DNA from 3 places in the Halobacillus sp. AWM4_238 genome. Region 1 is predicted to be linked to each of the others. Evidence: predicted binding sites of a transcription regulator. Region 1 holds the regulator's gene; each other region holds the start of a gene.
The links. The regulator Rex, encoded in region 1, represses fermentation and respiration genes when NADH is low (regulators of the CRP and FNR family bind a similar motif). The targets are predictions, from matches to a motif close to TTGTGAAATATTTCACAA.
Positions count from the first base shown of each region.

Region 1 (4,098 bases):
TTCTTCGAGTCTTGCTTCCAGCTGTTCGATTTCTTCTTCGATCTCCGCTATGCGCCGGTTTTTCTTCCGTTCTTCACGCTTTGCGGCTTTGTCTTCTTCGAAACTGTTCTTTTGCTGCAATTCCTGCTGCTTCGGTTCATTCTGCAGACGTTCGGCTTCTTCGATTTGCTGCAGCTCGAATTCTTCCTGTTTCTTATCAACATAATAGTCATAGTCACCAAGAAACAACCGTGTCTCTTCAGGATTCATTTCCACAACTTGTGTCGCAATCTTGTTGATAAAGTAACGGTCGTGAGAAACGAACAACAGGGTACCCGGATAATCCACAAGTGCTGCCTCCAGCACTTCTTTGCTGTCGAGGTCCAGGTGGTTGGTCGGCTCGTCGAGAATTAAGAAGTTCGCTTCCTGCATCATCAGTTTCGCTAGAGACAGCCTTGCTTTCTCGCCCCCGCTGAGCGCAGAAACAGGCTTCAGGACATCCTCCCCTGAGAAAAGGAAGTTGCCGAGGATGGTGCGGATATCTTTTTCGTTTTTCATCGGATATTCGTCCCAGAGCTCGTTCAAGACGGTTTTTGCTGAATTCAGCTTCGTCTGTTCCTGGTCGTAATAGCCGATTTGTACGTTCGTTCCAATCAGCTTTTCGCCTTTCGACTGTTCCAAGTCCCCAGTGAGTGTCTTCAATAATGTTGTCTTTCCGACCCCATTCGGTCCGACGAGCGCAACAGAATCGCCACGATTCAAGTCTAGTGACACGTTGTCGAAAAGGTAGTCGTTGCTGTCATTATAGCGGAACGCATAGTTGCGCAGCTTCAAGACGTCGTTGCCGCTTCGTTTCGCCGTCTGAAAGCTGAACTTCGCTGATTGGCTGTCGTCCTTAGGCTTTTCAAGCTTGTCCATTTTCTCCAACTGCTTGCGGCGGCTTTGCGCTCGCTTACTTGTCGTCGCGCGAACGATGTTCTTCTGGATGAAATCTTCCATCCGCTTAATTTCTTCCTGCTGCTTTTCAAAACGTTTGAGTTCCTGCTCGTAATCCGCTTCTTTCTTTTTCAAATAATCGCTGTAGTTGCCGTGGTATCTCTTTGATGATTGAAAAGCGATTTCGTATACGGTATTGACGATCTTGTCCAGGAAGTAGCGGTCGTGGGATACGATGACGACGGCCCCCTGATAGCCTTGCAAATACCCTTCAAGCCAGCTTAGCGTATCAATGTCCAGGTGGTTGGTCGGCTCATCGAGAATAAGGACATCAGGGCTCGTAAGCAGCAGCTTTCCTAAAGCTAAACGAGTTTTCTGACCACCACTCAAGGAGTTGATCGGTGTATCCCAGCTGAAGTTTTTGAAGTTCAGTCCATTCAGGACGCCGCGGATATCTGCTTCGTACTGATATCCGCCAGCGGTCTTGAAGTATTCCTGCTTGCGGTCGTAATCCGTTAACAGCTGCTGGTACCGTTTCTGGTCCTCGAGCAGGTCAGGGTCCGCCATTTGGACTTCCATGTTGCGGAGTTCTTTCTCCAAGTCTTTCAGGTGGGTGAACACCTTCTCCATCTCGTTCCAAATGGTTTCCTCAGACTGCAGCCCTGTATTCTGAGCCAGGTAGCCGATCGTTGTTTCTTTGGGTTTGAAAATGTCGCCTTCATCGTGGCTCATTTCTCCAGCCATCATTTTGAGCAAGGTTGATTTTCCTGCTCCGTTTCGACCGACGATGGCAATCCGGTCGTTCATCTGCACTTCCAATTTGATATTCGATAAAATCAACTCGGCGCCGAAACGCTTCGTCAATTGGTTCAATTGCATGAGAATCATGTCGTTTCACCTCAATAAAATCAGTGTATCTCATACGCGCGTCCCCTAGCAACACAATGCTCTTTAAGTATGTGAAATCTTTAACGACTAACGTTTGATTTTTTGGTAGAATAAGAGTAGTGTTTCAATCAGTACAGTAACGATTTTGTTATTAAAAGGGGTAGGAGAAAATGGCGGAATTCAGTCATTTTAATGACCAGGGTCGCGCCCGTATGGTGGACATCACAGAAAAAAAGGATTCTGTACGGACGGCCGTAGCAGCAACAAGCGTACAAGTGAACGAAGAGATTTATCATAAAATCACCAACCACGAAATCGGAAAAGGGGACGTGCTTTCCGTCGCCCAGGTCGCAGGGATCATGGCAGCGAAAAAAACGTCCGACTGGATTCCGATGTGTCACCCCTTATCATTGAAAGGCATTGATGTGTCCTTCGATTGGGAAACATCAGCCCAGCCGGTTCTACACATCGAGGTTTCGGTCAAAACGAAGGGAAGTACGGGGGTGGAAATGGAAGCGCTAACGGCAGCTTCAGCCACAGCCCTTACGGTTTACGATATGTGCAAAGCGTTAGATAAAGGAATGGTCATCGGCCCGACCTATTTGAAAGAGAAAACAGGCGGGAAGAACGGCGACTACACGAGAAACAGGTAAAGGAGTCCGGTGCTAATGGATATCGAACAAACGAAGATTCCACAGGCGACAGCGAAGCGGCTGCCGCTCTATTATCGCTTTTTGAACAACCTTCATACTCAAGGCAAATTGCGTGTGTCTTCGAAAGAACTGAGCGATGCGGTCAAAGTCGATTCAGCGACAATCCGACGTGACTTTTCTTATTTCGGAGCGCTCGGAAAAAAAGGGTACGGCTACAACGTCGAGTATTTGCTTTCCTTTTTCAGAAAAACACTCGACCAGGATGAGACGACACGTGTCGCGTTGATCGGTGTCGGAAATCTTGGGACGGCCTTTTTGAACTATAACTTCACGAAAAATAACAATACGAAAATTGAAATCGCCTTTGATGCGAACGAGGAGCGAATCGGTTCTGAGGTCGGTGGCGTCGGTGTTGAACACATTGACGATCTAGAAGAAAAGCTCGGGGACATTTCTGTGGCCATTCTCACGGTCCCGTCATCTGCCGCTCAAGGCATTGCGGACAGGCTTGTGAAAGCGGGAATCTCCGGGATTCTCAACTTTACTCCAGCGAGAATCAGCGTGCCGTCAAATGTAAGGGTCCATCATATCGACCTTGCAATCGAGCTGCAGGCTCTCGTCTATTTCCTGAAGCATTATCCACTGAACGAAGAGGAAGTGGAGGAAGACCAATAAGAAAGACAAAAGAGTGTGAAATCATTTTGGTTTCTCACTCTTTTTTTAGGGGGAAGAAGATTTGGAAACGTTCACGGTTGGTTCAGAAACAGAAAGGTTAATGATCAGACCGCTTGAAAAAGGCGACTATGAAAGTTGGGTTGCTGGATATGAGGGGCGGTATCCTTCCAAGCACCGGCATGATGATGGTCGTCCTGATATGAGTGTTTGTACGAAAGAATGGTTTGATGAGCTGGTGGAGAAACATCAGCAGTTAGCTTTGGAGGATACAGCCTACGTCTTTGGTGTTTTTCTAAAGGAAGACCATACACACGTGGGGATGATTGATTTTTCGACCTTAATAAGATATGACTTCCAGTGGGGGAGAATTGGATATGGGCTCCATAACCAACATTGGAAGAAGGGCTACGGAAAAGAAGCGGTGGAAGGAGCATTAAGGATTGCTTTTCATCAATTAAATTACCACAGGATCGAGGCTCATATCAATTTGGATAATGCGGCTTCCATCAAGATGGCGGAGAGGATCGGCCTGGAGTATGAATGCACCCGCAAAGGGTTCATCCATGAGTTTGGTGAATGGACGGATAACTTGATTTACTATAAGAATGCAGAATAAAAGGAAGCTCAGCCTGACGCTGAGCTTCTTTTTTGGGTTACTCTGTATTCTCTTTCCAGCTCTTGTCCATGAGCATCTTCCCCGGCCACGTGTAGGCCATGATCCCACCGTCTGCGGTAATGTCTTCTCCTGTCACATACGAACTTTCGTCAGAAGCAAGAAACAGGGCGACGTTCGCCATTTCTTCCGGGCGTCCGAGTCTTCCCATCGGTGTGACCCATTTGTTCGCTTCACGGAATTCCCGGCCTTCTTCTTCCTGCTTCGTCCCTGCAAGTTCCTGAACGAGCGGTGTTTCGATGGTACCTGGGGAAATTGAATTGACACGGATGCCTTCACGCGCATAGTCGATCG
Region 1 covers NZ_JBSWSY010000002.1:3,448,577-3,452,674, forward strand. The annotation lists gene ACXACN_RS17250 (ABC-F family ATP-binding cassette domain-containing protein) at 1-1,803, opposite strand, end outside; gene moaC (cyclic pyranopterin monophosphate synthase MoaC) at 1,974-2,456, shown strand; gene ACXACN_RS17260 (redox-sensing transcriptional repressor Rex) at 2,472-3,131, shown strand; gene ACXACN_RS17265 (GNAT family N-acetyltransferase) at 3,193-3,747, shown strand; gene ACXACN_RS17270 (SDR family oxidoreductase) at 3,785-4,098, opposite strand, start outside.

Region 2 (4,098 bases), 230 kb from region 1:
TACAGATGATTCCTGCTGTGATGGATAGCCACATCGCGGTTTTTTCATTTTTTGCTGAAAGGACACGCTGGAAATAGACTTGCCAAGCAATACCACCAAAGATGAGAAGGAGGGCATAGTCGATCCAGTTCCAGAACCAGTTCCCCCATGCGGGATCCTGCCATCCATTCAAGGGTGGAAATAGATTGGCGTAAGAACCGAATTCGGCTGAATAGTCTCCCCAGGCATTTTCAAGGCCGCCAACGTGACCCAACGTAAATGGAACAACTAAAAGGAGACCGATTAATAGAATGGCCATTTGGAAGACGTCTGTATAGGCGACAGCCCACATGCCTCCGGCCACGGTATAGGCGATGGCGATGATTCCTGAAAGGATGATGGATGTGGTGAAATCTATGTTCAGGATGGTCCCAAATGTTGTACCAAGAGCGGTTAAAATTGCGGCACTCCAGAACATTTCCCCAAGTAAAGCAGGAATGTAAAGGACACCCGCCATTTTTTTACCGAAACGTTGTTCTAGTGGATCAATGATGGTGAGGAATTCATAGCGGCGCATTTTACGGGCATAGAAAATACCCCCAATGATTAGACTTAAAGCGTAACCCCATGGAGCTTGAGCCCATACGAGACCGTCGCTGTAAGTAAATTCAGCCGTACCGTTGACATAACCTCCGCCGACCCATGTGGCAGCCATTGTGAACATAGCGACTCCGAGGGGTAAGCTGCGGTTTGCGACCATCATGTCTGCTAGAGTTCCGGATTTATTTGTGGCGAAGACGGCACCGATGTAATAAACGAGGGCATAAAAAACAATCATGGCGATAAAACCGCCCCATTGAATGTTTTCATTTGTGAAGGCCATGTAGAGGACGAAAACACCTAAGAGCGTTCCGATCATAATTGCGGCTTTGTTTTTAGCGAAAAAAGATGGTTGTTGATTTGATTGCAATGACGTCACTCCTTTAACTTATTTTTATCTGAATATTCTGCAAATTATAAAGTCCATACGTCTCCCTTAAATAACAGATGACCGTTATTCAGAGAGGCGGTATTTTATTTTTCTTGGTCGACAGGAAGAAATTCGAAAATTTCTCCGCTCTCAATAGAATCAACGAGCTTCTGTAACCAATGGTAATAAGGTTTGGATGCTTCGAGTTGCTGATAGACTTGCTCCGCTTCTTCTTTTACCCCTTCGTCGGTTTCAGAATGTTCCAGGAGATCCTTCAATTCCTTTTGGGCAAGTTTGATCGCGTCCAAATTGGTTTTAGCTTCCCTCAACCACTTTTTCGTAAAAAAGTTGGAGAAGAAATTGAAGAAGTCTTTTTCAGCTACAAAAGTCTGACGGCGTGTTCCCTTTCGAAACGTTTGCTTGACAATATTGTAATTTTGGAGCTTCTTCACTCCTGTACTCATGCTAGGCTTACTCATTCCGAGTTTTTCACGCATTTCATCCAACGTCATATCATCTTCAAAGTACATGGTCCCATATAAAGTCCCTGCACTCCGGGTCACTCCATACAAATCCATCGTTTCCGCAATGGAATCGATCACAAGTCCTTTCGCGTGCTCAATGGTCTGTCTGGAGCTTTCTTCATGATGGTTTGTCATTAAAAACCTCCTCACAGGCGTAAAAGCAATTAACTTTATTAAATTTTTTCTTTACAGACTTAATCTTAACGAATAAATATCGCTTGTCAAAATCCATGATTTAATAAAATCGCCTTAAGCCCCATCATCTCATAGGTTATAGCCGATTTAAAAAATTTTTCGCTTTGACAAGCTTGCTGAGGGTTGTTAACGTAAAGAGTATTCAAAAAGTTAAATTTTTTATTAACAAAGTTAACGGTATCTCAGAAGGAAAGAATAACGAATGCCCCTAAGGGTGGTCCCACCTATAATGGAGACGGACGTAATTCCATTCATATCGACCTTCTATAGTTGTTGGGACCGGATATTGATTGAAATAATCAAGTGTTGAGGAGGCCATTTTGTTTGCTAACCCTACTTTATATGGTCTGGCTGGTTCTCACTGGTCAAGCGACCGCAAAAAAGCAGAATTTGTAGATGGGCGTACCTGTGTAGGCGTTGTATCGCATAACGGCTGCTATCTATAGGGTGCACCATTTTTGAATGGTTATTTAGTTAGAGAATCCCAAGGATAAGAGTGGGGCTGAAGGAAAGGTTCTGGTCATCCCCAATCGCTGATAAGGGAATCCCCAGATCCCTGTGTCGACTTCTGGTAAAACTGCGAGTAATGGCCAGATCGGCCGAGTTGTTTCTATTCATTGATCCAACATATTAAAGACGCCGAATAAGCTTGCTTCTGACTTGTGGCATACGACGGTTAAAGATACGGCCGCAACATATAGATACAGGTGGTATCAATCACACAAGCCTACAGGGATATGAACCCTGTAGGTTTTTTTATTTTGTCCATATTCCAAGAAACTTTTACTAGATAAAACCACTCTCTTTCCTTAGGAGAATGGCAGGCTGAAGATCGCTAGAATAGTGGAAGAGGTACATCGAGGGCTTCTTTTTACATAGCAAAAGGTGTCCATAAATAAATAGAGGGAAAAGATGTAGAAAAGGTATCGTCCCCGGTGACTTTAGGGTTACGTATGACAGCTGTTTATTAAGGAGACGATGATATAGAATTGTCATAGAATCATCAGGTTTTATTTTTAGCAATGTTTTGCTTTATCAATTATAATGTAGATAATGTGAATTGTTTCACAAAATGGCTTATAAGGAGTTTTATATAAATGAAGTACCTCAGCAGACTTGCTTTCTCAGATCGAAAAGTGTTCATGCTGTTGGTCCTCACGTCCGTGTTGATTGGTGCCACGATCATTGGTCAATCCTACTTTTTTGTTGCCATTGTCGACCGGATCTTCCTTGGTGAGGAACGTTTTCAGACTATCCTTCCACTTCTGGCAGGATTGCTACTTGTGCTTGCTGGACGTACGTTGTTCACATGGCTGAATGGCCGCGCAGGTATTAAGCTTGCTTCCAAAGCGAAACGTCATTTCCGTCAGTCCATCATTGAGAAATACTCCCGCAATCCTGTCCAAGCGTCTTTACAAGGGCAATCGGGGAGGAAGGTTAGTCTACTGATGGATTCGGTGGACGAGATTGACGGGTACTTCAGCAGCTACATTCCACAGATGATCCAGACGATGATTATTCCATTGATGATCCTTGTTGTTGTTTTTACCCAGCACCTTTATTCAGGGCTGATCATGATCATCACAGCCCCGTTCATCCCGTTATTTATGGCGATTATCGGTGTCATGACAAAGAAAAAATCAGAAGAGCAGATGGAGAAGTTGAACACGTTCTCCGGCAAGTTTCTAGACACGCTTCAAGGCTTGACGACGTTGAAACTTTTTGGACGTTCCAAGCAGCAAAAGGAAGAGATTGAATCAAGCAGCCTCGGTTTTCGTGATGCGACGATGGAAGTGTTGAAAGTCGCCTTTGTCTCTTCATTGATGCTTGAGTTCATTTCCATGCTCAGCATTGGGTTAATTGCATTAGAGATTGCCATCCGGCTCGTTGTTTACGAGAGTGTCTCCTTCTTCTCTGCATTTTTCATACTCATTCTTGCTCCTGAGTTTTATTTGACGCTAAAAGACTTCGGTAGTGCTTTCCATACAGGAAGGGGCGCATCAGGGGCTTCCAACCAACTGGCAGAAGAACTTGAGAAAGACGAGGAAAACATCGAATGGGGGAGTAGTGTGTTAAAGGGAGAATCTTCTCCTGATATCAAGCTTGAACAAGTGAATTTTCACTACGAAGAAGGGTTCGCATTGAAAGATTTGACGGCATCCATCGCGCCTTACACTCAGGTGGCAATCGTCGGTAAAAGCGGAGCGGGTAAATCGACACTCCTGCACCTCTTATCAGGCCTTGCTAAACCGTCAAACGGATCTATTAAAATCAATGATCAGGTTCTTTTTGACTATGAGGAGAAGGAATGGTTTTCACAAGTGAGCTACATTTCTCAACATCCGTATTTATTTTCGGGAACGATTGCTGAAAACATTGCGATTGGAGGAAGCGGGAATCATTCAGAGGAAGAAATCCAGGAAGCCGCGG
Region 2 covers NZ_JBSWSY010000002.1:3,221,587-3,225,684, forward strand. The annotation lists gene ACXACN_RS16105 (high affinity choline transporter 1) at 1-898, opposite strand, end outside; gene cudC (choline uptake/conversion transcriptional regulator CudC) at 1,054-1,608, opposite strand; partial or broken gene ACXACN_RS16115 (hypothetical protein) at 1,983-2,114, shown strand; gene cydD (thiol reductant ABC exporter subunit CydD) at 2,766-4,098, shown strand, end outside.
Region 2: cydD (thiol reductant ABC exporter subunit CydD) is a predicted target of Rex. The motif match lies at 2,722-2,739, and genes of this name have one in related genera.

Region 3 (4,098 bases), 130 kb from region 1:
AAAAAATGACCTGCCTTTTTATACAAGAGGCAGGTCATTTTTTGTTTATCTCTTTTTTCCTGATCCAGAACGACATGGTTGCATAAGCCACAAAGAGCAGATTGTAAACACAAAAAACCTGCTTCTTTTCGCTCGGGGCGATCGGAAGCAGGCTCTTTTTATAGTGGTTTCACTTTTATAGACTTAGTAAGCAAGTGCGAATAGTCCCTTGATGTGGGAAAGATAACGTACGTTACTCGCTTCTTTCATGACAGAAGCTGGCAGACCTTTCAATGGTGTCTGGTTGGCACCGATGAAAGCGACCGCGTCTTTACGACCAAGGCTTGCAAGTGTCCCTGAGTTGACAGGTTCGAACTCTTCGAAGCTCTTGTCTTCAAGGTAGGCATATAGGTTGTAACCGACAGTCTCACCCATCTGCCATGCGATTTGTGCTGTAGGTGGTTGTGGACGCTCATCACCTGGCTTGAAGTAAACGGCACTGTCACCGACAACAAAGACGTCTTTGTGGGAGACGGACTGAAGGTAGTTGTTCACAGACGCACGTCCGCGATTCACTTCAATACCGGATTCACCAACAAGTGGGTTTCCTGCCACTCCACCTGTCCAAACGAACGTATTCGCTGTCAGCTTACGGCCGTCTTTCAATTCGATGACATTTCCTTCAACATTCGTGACAGGAAGTTCTGTCAGGAATTCAACACCGCGATCTTCAAGGCTCTTCGTTGCTCTTTCAATCAAATGATCTGGAAGCATCGGCAAAATTTTAGGCATCGCTTCTACGAGTGTCAACTTGATCTCGTCAGGGTTTACACCGTACTTTTTAGCCATTTCTGGCGTTTCGTCTGCCAATTCACCGACAAGCTCGACACCAGTCAAGCCACCGCCACCGATGACGATGTGGGCATCCGCTTCGTTATTCGTTGCAGCATAATCACGAATACGAGCTTCCACATGTTCGCGGATCTTATTCGCATCTTCTGCAGATTTAAGGACCATGCTGTGCTCTTGTAGCCCAGAGATGCCGAAGTAGTTCGTTACACTACCCAATGCCACAACCAAAGCATCATAGAACATTTCAGATCCATCTTCCAGAGAGATCTTCTTATCATTGACAGAGAAGGAATCGATCGTCGCAACCTTAAGGTTGATGTCTTTTCCTTTCAAGAGCTTCTCAAGAGGAAGCGCTGCCGCTTGTTCAGAAATGTTTCCTGCTGCCAAACGGTGCAATTCTGTAATGATTTGGTGTGTTGGGGTTTTGTTAATGATCGTGACGTTCGCTTCGGAAGCGTCCATATATTGGCGCACAGACAATGCGGCAAGAAGCCCGCCATAACCGCCGCCTAAAATGACGATTTCTTTTGACATGTTGATTCCTCCAATTCCTACTCTTTGTGATTGCGTTCAGCGGATACTTTCAAGTATGCATTGACGAAACGGAACATTTTTTGAGCTTGAGGGTCTTTCAACATCTTCATCAAGCCGAATAGTCCGATGACCTCTGAACTGCTTTCCGCATGATCTTTCGCTTCGATGGCGTTCTGCGCTACTTCTTTCACGGAATGTTTGAGCGGCTCAGCCACTTCAGACATGAATTCAACCGTGTCACGCTTCAGAATTTCATCTGTTGCCAGCGATTGGACGGTATCGTAAGAGCTGGAAAGAATCTTCACCAATTCGGTCAGCTTCGGAAGCTCTTTCACAAGAACAGTCAAAGATTCCTGTACTTCAGGTTCCAGTAGTTGGTCGAGCAGTTCACGCTCGTCACGAGCTACGTTTGTCTGCTCGTCTTTTTCTGTTGTGAATGAATCTGCCATATCCACTTCTCCTTTTTTGAGCCAGAGCTCATTTTTTATAAGTAAAATAACTAGTACAAGCAACGAAAGCTCCACCTGTTATAAAACAGTAAGAGTGCTATTTTATAGCTAACGTTACTAGAGTAAAATATAATCTTGTGAAGCACAACACATTCTTACAAAATAAACGCTTACACTGAGGATTTTTTTCTAATCCCTGTTCTTTTTACAGCATTTTCAATCAAATAAACGGATATATCGCTCTTCTTATCATTCGCTAAAGTGATTTTCTCATTCCAGGATAGACTTTTCCTTTTCACCCTTTGTCACGAAAAAGAGGCTAACCATGAACCAGATTAGCCCCCTACTTCAACAGATGTTACGGTAAATCGTTACCAGCAGCGCGGTATAGCTCGTACCATTCTTCTCTCGACAAGACGAGATGAGAAGCTTTTGCGATGTCCTGCAGTCGTTTCGTGTTCATGGACCCTACGACAGGCTGGATATTAGCTGGATGACGAAGAATCCAGGCGATCGCGATGGCAGAGTCCGTTACCTCATACTTTTCAGCTAATTCTTGCAGTTTAGCATTCACTTCCGGAAAAGCAGAATTGCCAACAAACGGACCTTCAATCATACCGTGCTGGAATGGAGACCAGGCTTGAATGGTGATGTCATTCAGTCGGCAGTACTCCAATACATTGCTGTCTCTCACAATAGCCGGATCATTCTGCATGTTCACATTGAAACCTGCATCTATGATCGGGGTATGTACTATGCTGAGTTGCAACTGATTGACGATCAAGCTTTCTCCTACATATTTGTTCAACAATTCCATCTGCATCGGATTTTGGTTACTGACACCAAAATAACGTACTTTCCCACTTTCTTTCAGGGTGGTGAAAGCTTCGGCCACTTCTTCAGGCTCCATTAAAGCATCTGGACGGTGCAGCAGGAAACTGTCCAAATAATCGGTGTTCAACCGCTTCAAGCTTCCTTCTACTGATTCCAGGATATGCTCTTTTGAAAAATCGAAGAAACCATCACGAATGCCACACTTCGACTGAAGCTTAATGTCGTCGCGCGACACACTCGTCGTTTTCAATGCTTCAGCAAAAACAGATTCGGATTCTCCTTTTCCATAGATATCCGCATGATCAAATAAGTCGACCCCATTCTCCACTGCGTTCGTGATTACCTCAGACGCATCTTTCGTACTCAAATCGCTCATTCTCATACAGCCGAGCGAGATTTCTCCTACTTGTAAATCACTTTTCCCTAATTGAATTTTCTTCACTTTGCTTCCACCTTTCTTTCCCAACCTATCCTTATCCTATCACTTTCCCTCTCATTCGTAAGGAATAACGCTTACACAAACACAAAAAAAGGAAGACCAGGTCATCCAGAATCTGGATGACCTGGTCAAGGGGAGTCGGCGTAAATAAAAAAAGTCACTTGATGATCCGATCAAGTGACTTTTATCTTTTTCTGAACCCATATACAATTGTGATGACCAGGAGCAACCCTGCAAGTATAAAAGCTGAATTGACTACAAGAGGCACATCATTGCCTTGATTTTTCACTCCAATGCCGATAAATGCCCAGACAAAAACGAGTGGATAAATTAAATCGTCCTGGCTTTTCATAAAGAATATCGCAAGAAGTGTGCCAATGATCATCAACAGGATCGTCCACACTGTGGCGGAAATTCCGAAACCATCCCAACCGATGTAAGTTAAATAGTAACTGATGTTCGCAATCGTTGCGACACTAATCCAACCGAGATAAACAGAGAACGGAAGCCGGTCGAAAAAAGAGGCCTCATTTTTCTGCAAGGTCTGATACAAGCGGATCAATGTCAGCAGCAACCCAATCATCACCAAAACGGAAAGTCCAAAAAACTCATAGTGCCACATAAAGATCCAGAGACTGTTCAAAAGGCTGCTTAGGACGAACAGTCCGCTTGTTTCTTGATAGATGGGCAAGTCCCGCCTGCTTTTTGGAAATTGCCGGAGCACCCAGATTCCTAATAAAATGTATATGAGTCCCCAGATGCTGAACACATACCCCGCGGGAGTGAATAACACGTTCAGACGGTTGGAGATTTCCCCTGTCGTTTGACCATTCAGGGGCAAAGCGTTAGCTAGGCCATTTACAGTGACAACAAGAAGGAACGCCAGGACGTTCATGAACCACTTCCCCATCATAACTCCTCCTTATACTCCGATTGATACATAGTATTCCTTTTCACGCTCTGATAAAACACCTTCCTCCACATCCATAGCAAAAACTCTTTCCCAAAATG
Region 3 covers NZ_JBSWSY010000002.1:3,574,820-3,578,917, reverse strand. The annotation lists gene ACXACN_RS17850 (hypothetical protein) at 1-2, shown strand, start outside; gene ACXACN_RS17845 (NAD(P)/FAD-dependent oxidoreductase) at 184-1,365, opposite strand; gene ACXACN_RS17840 (helical membrane plugin domain-containing protein) at 1,383-1,814, opposite strand; gene ACXACN_RS17835 (aldo/keto reductase) at 2,173-3,090, opposite strand; gene ACXACN_RS17830 (TspO/MBR family protein) at 3,272-3,997, opposite strand.
Region 3: ACXACN_RS17840 (helical membrane plugin domain-containing protein) is a predicted target of Rex. The motif match lies at 1,950-1,967, and genes of this name have one in related genera.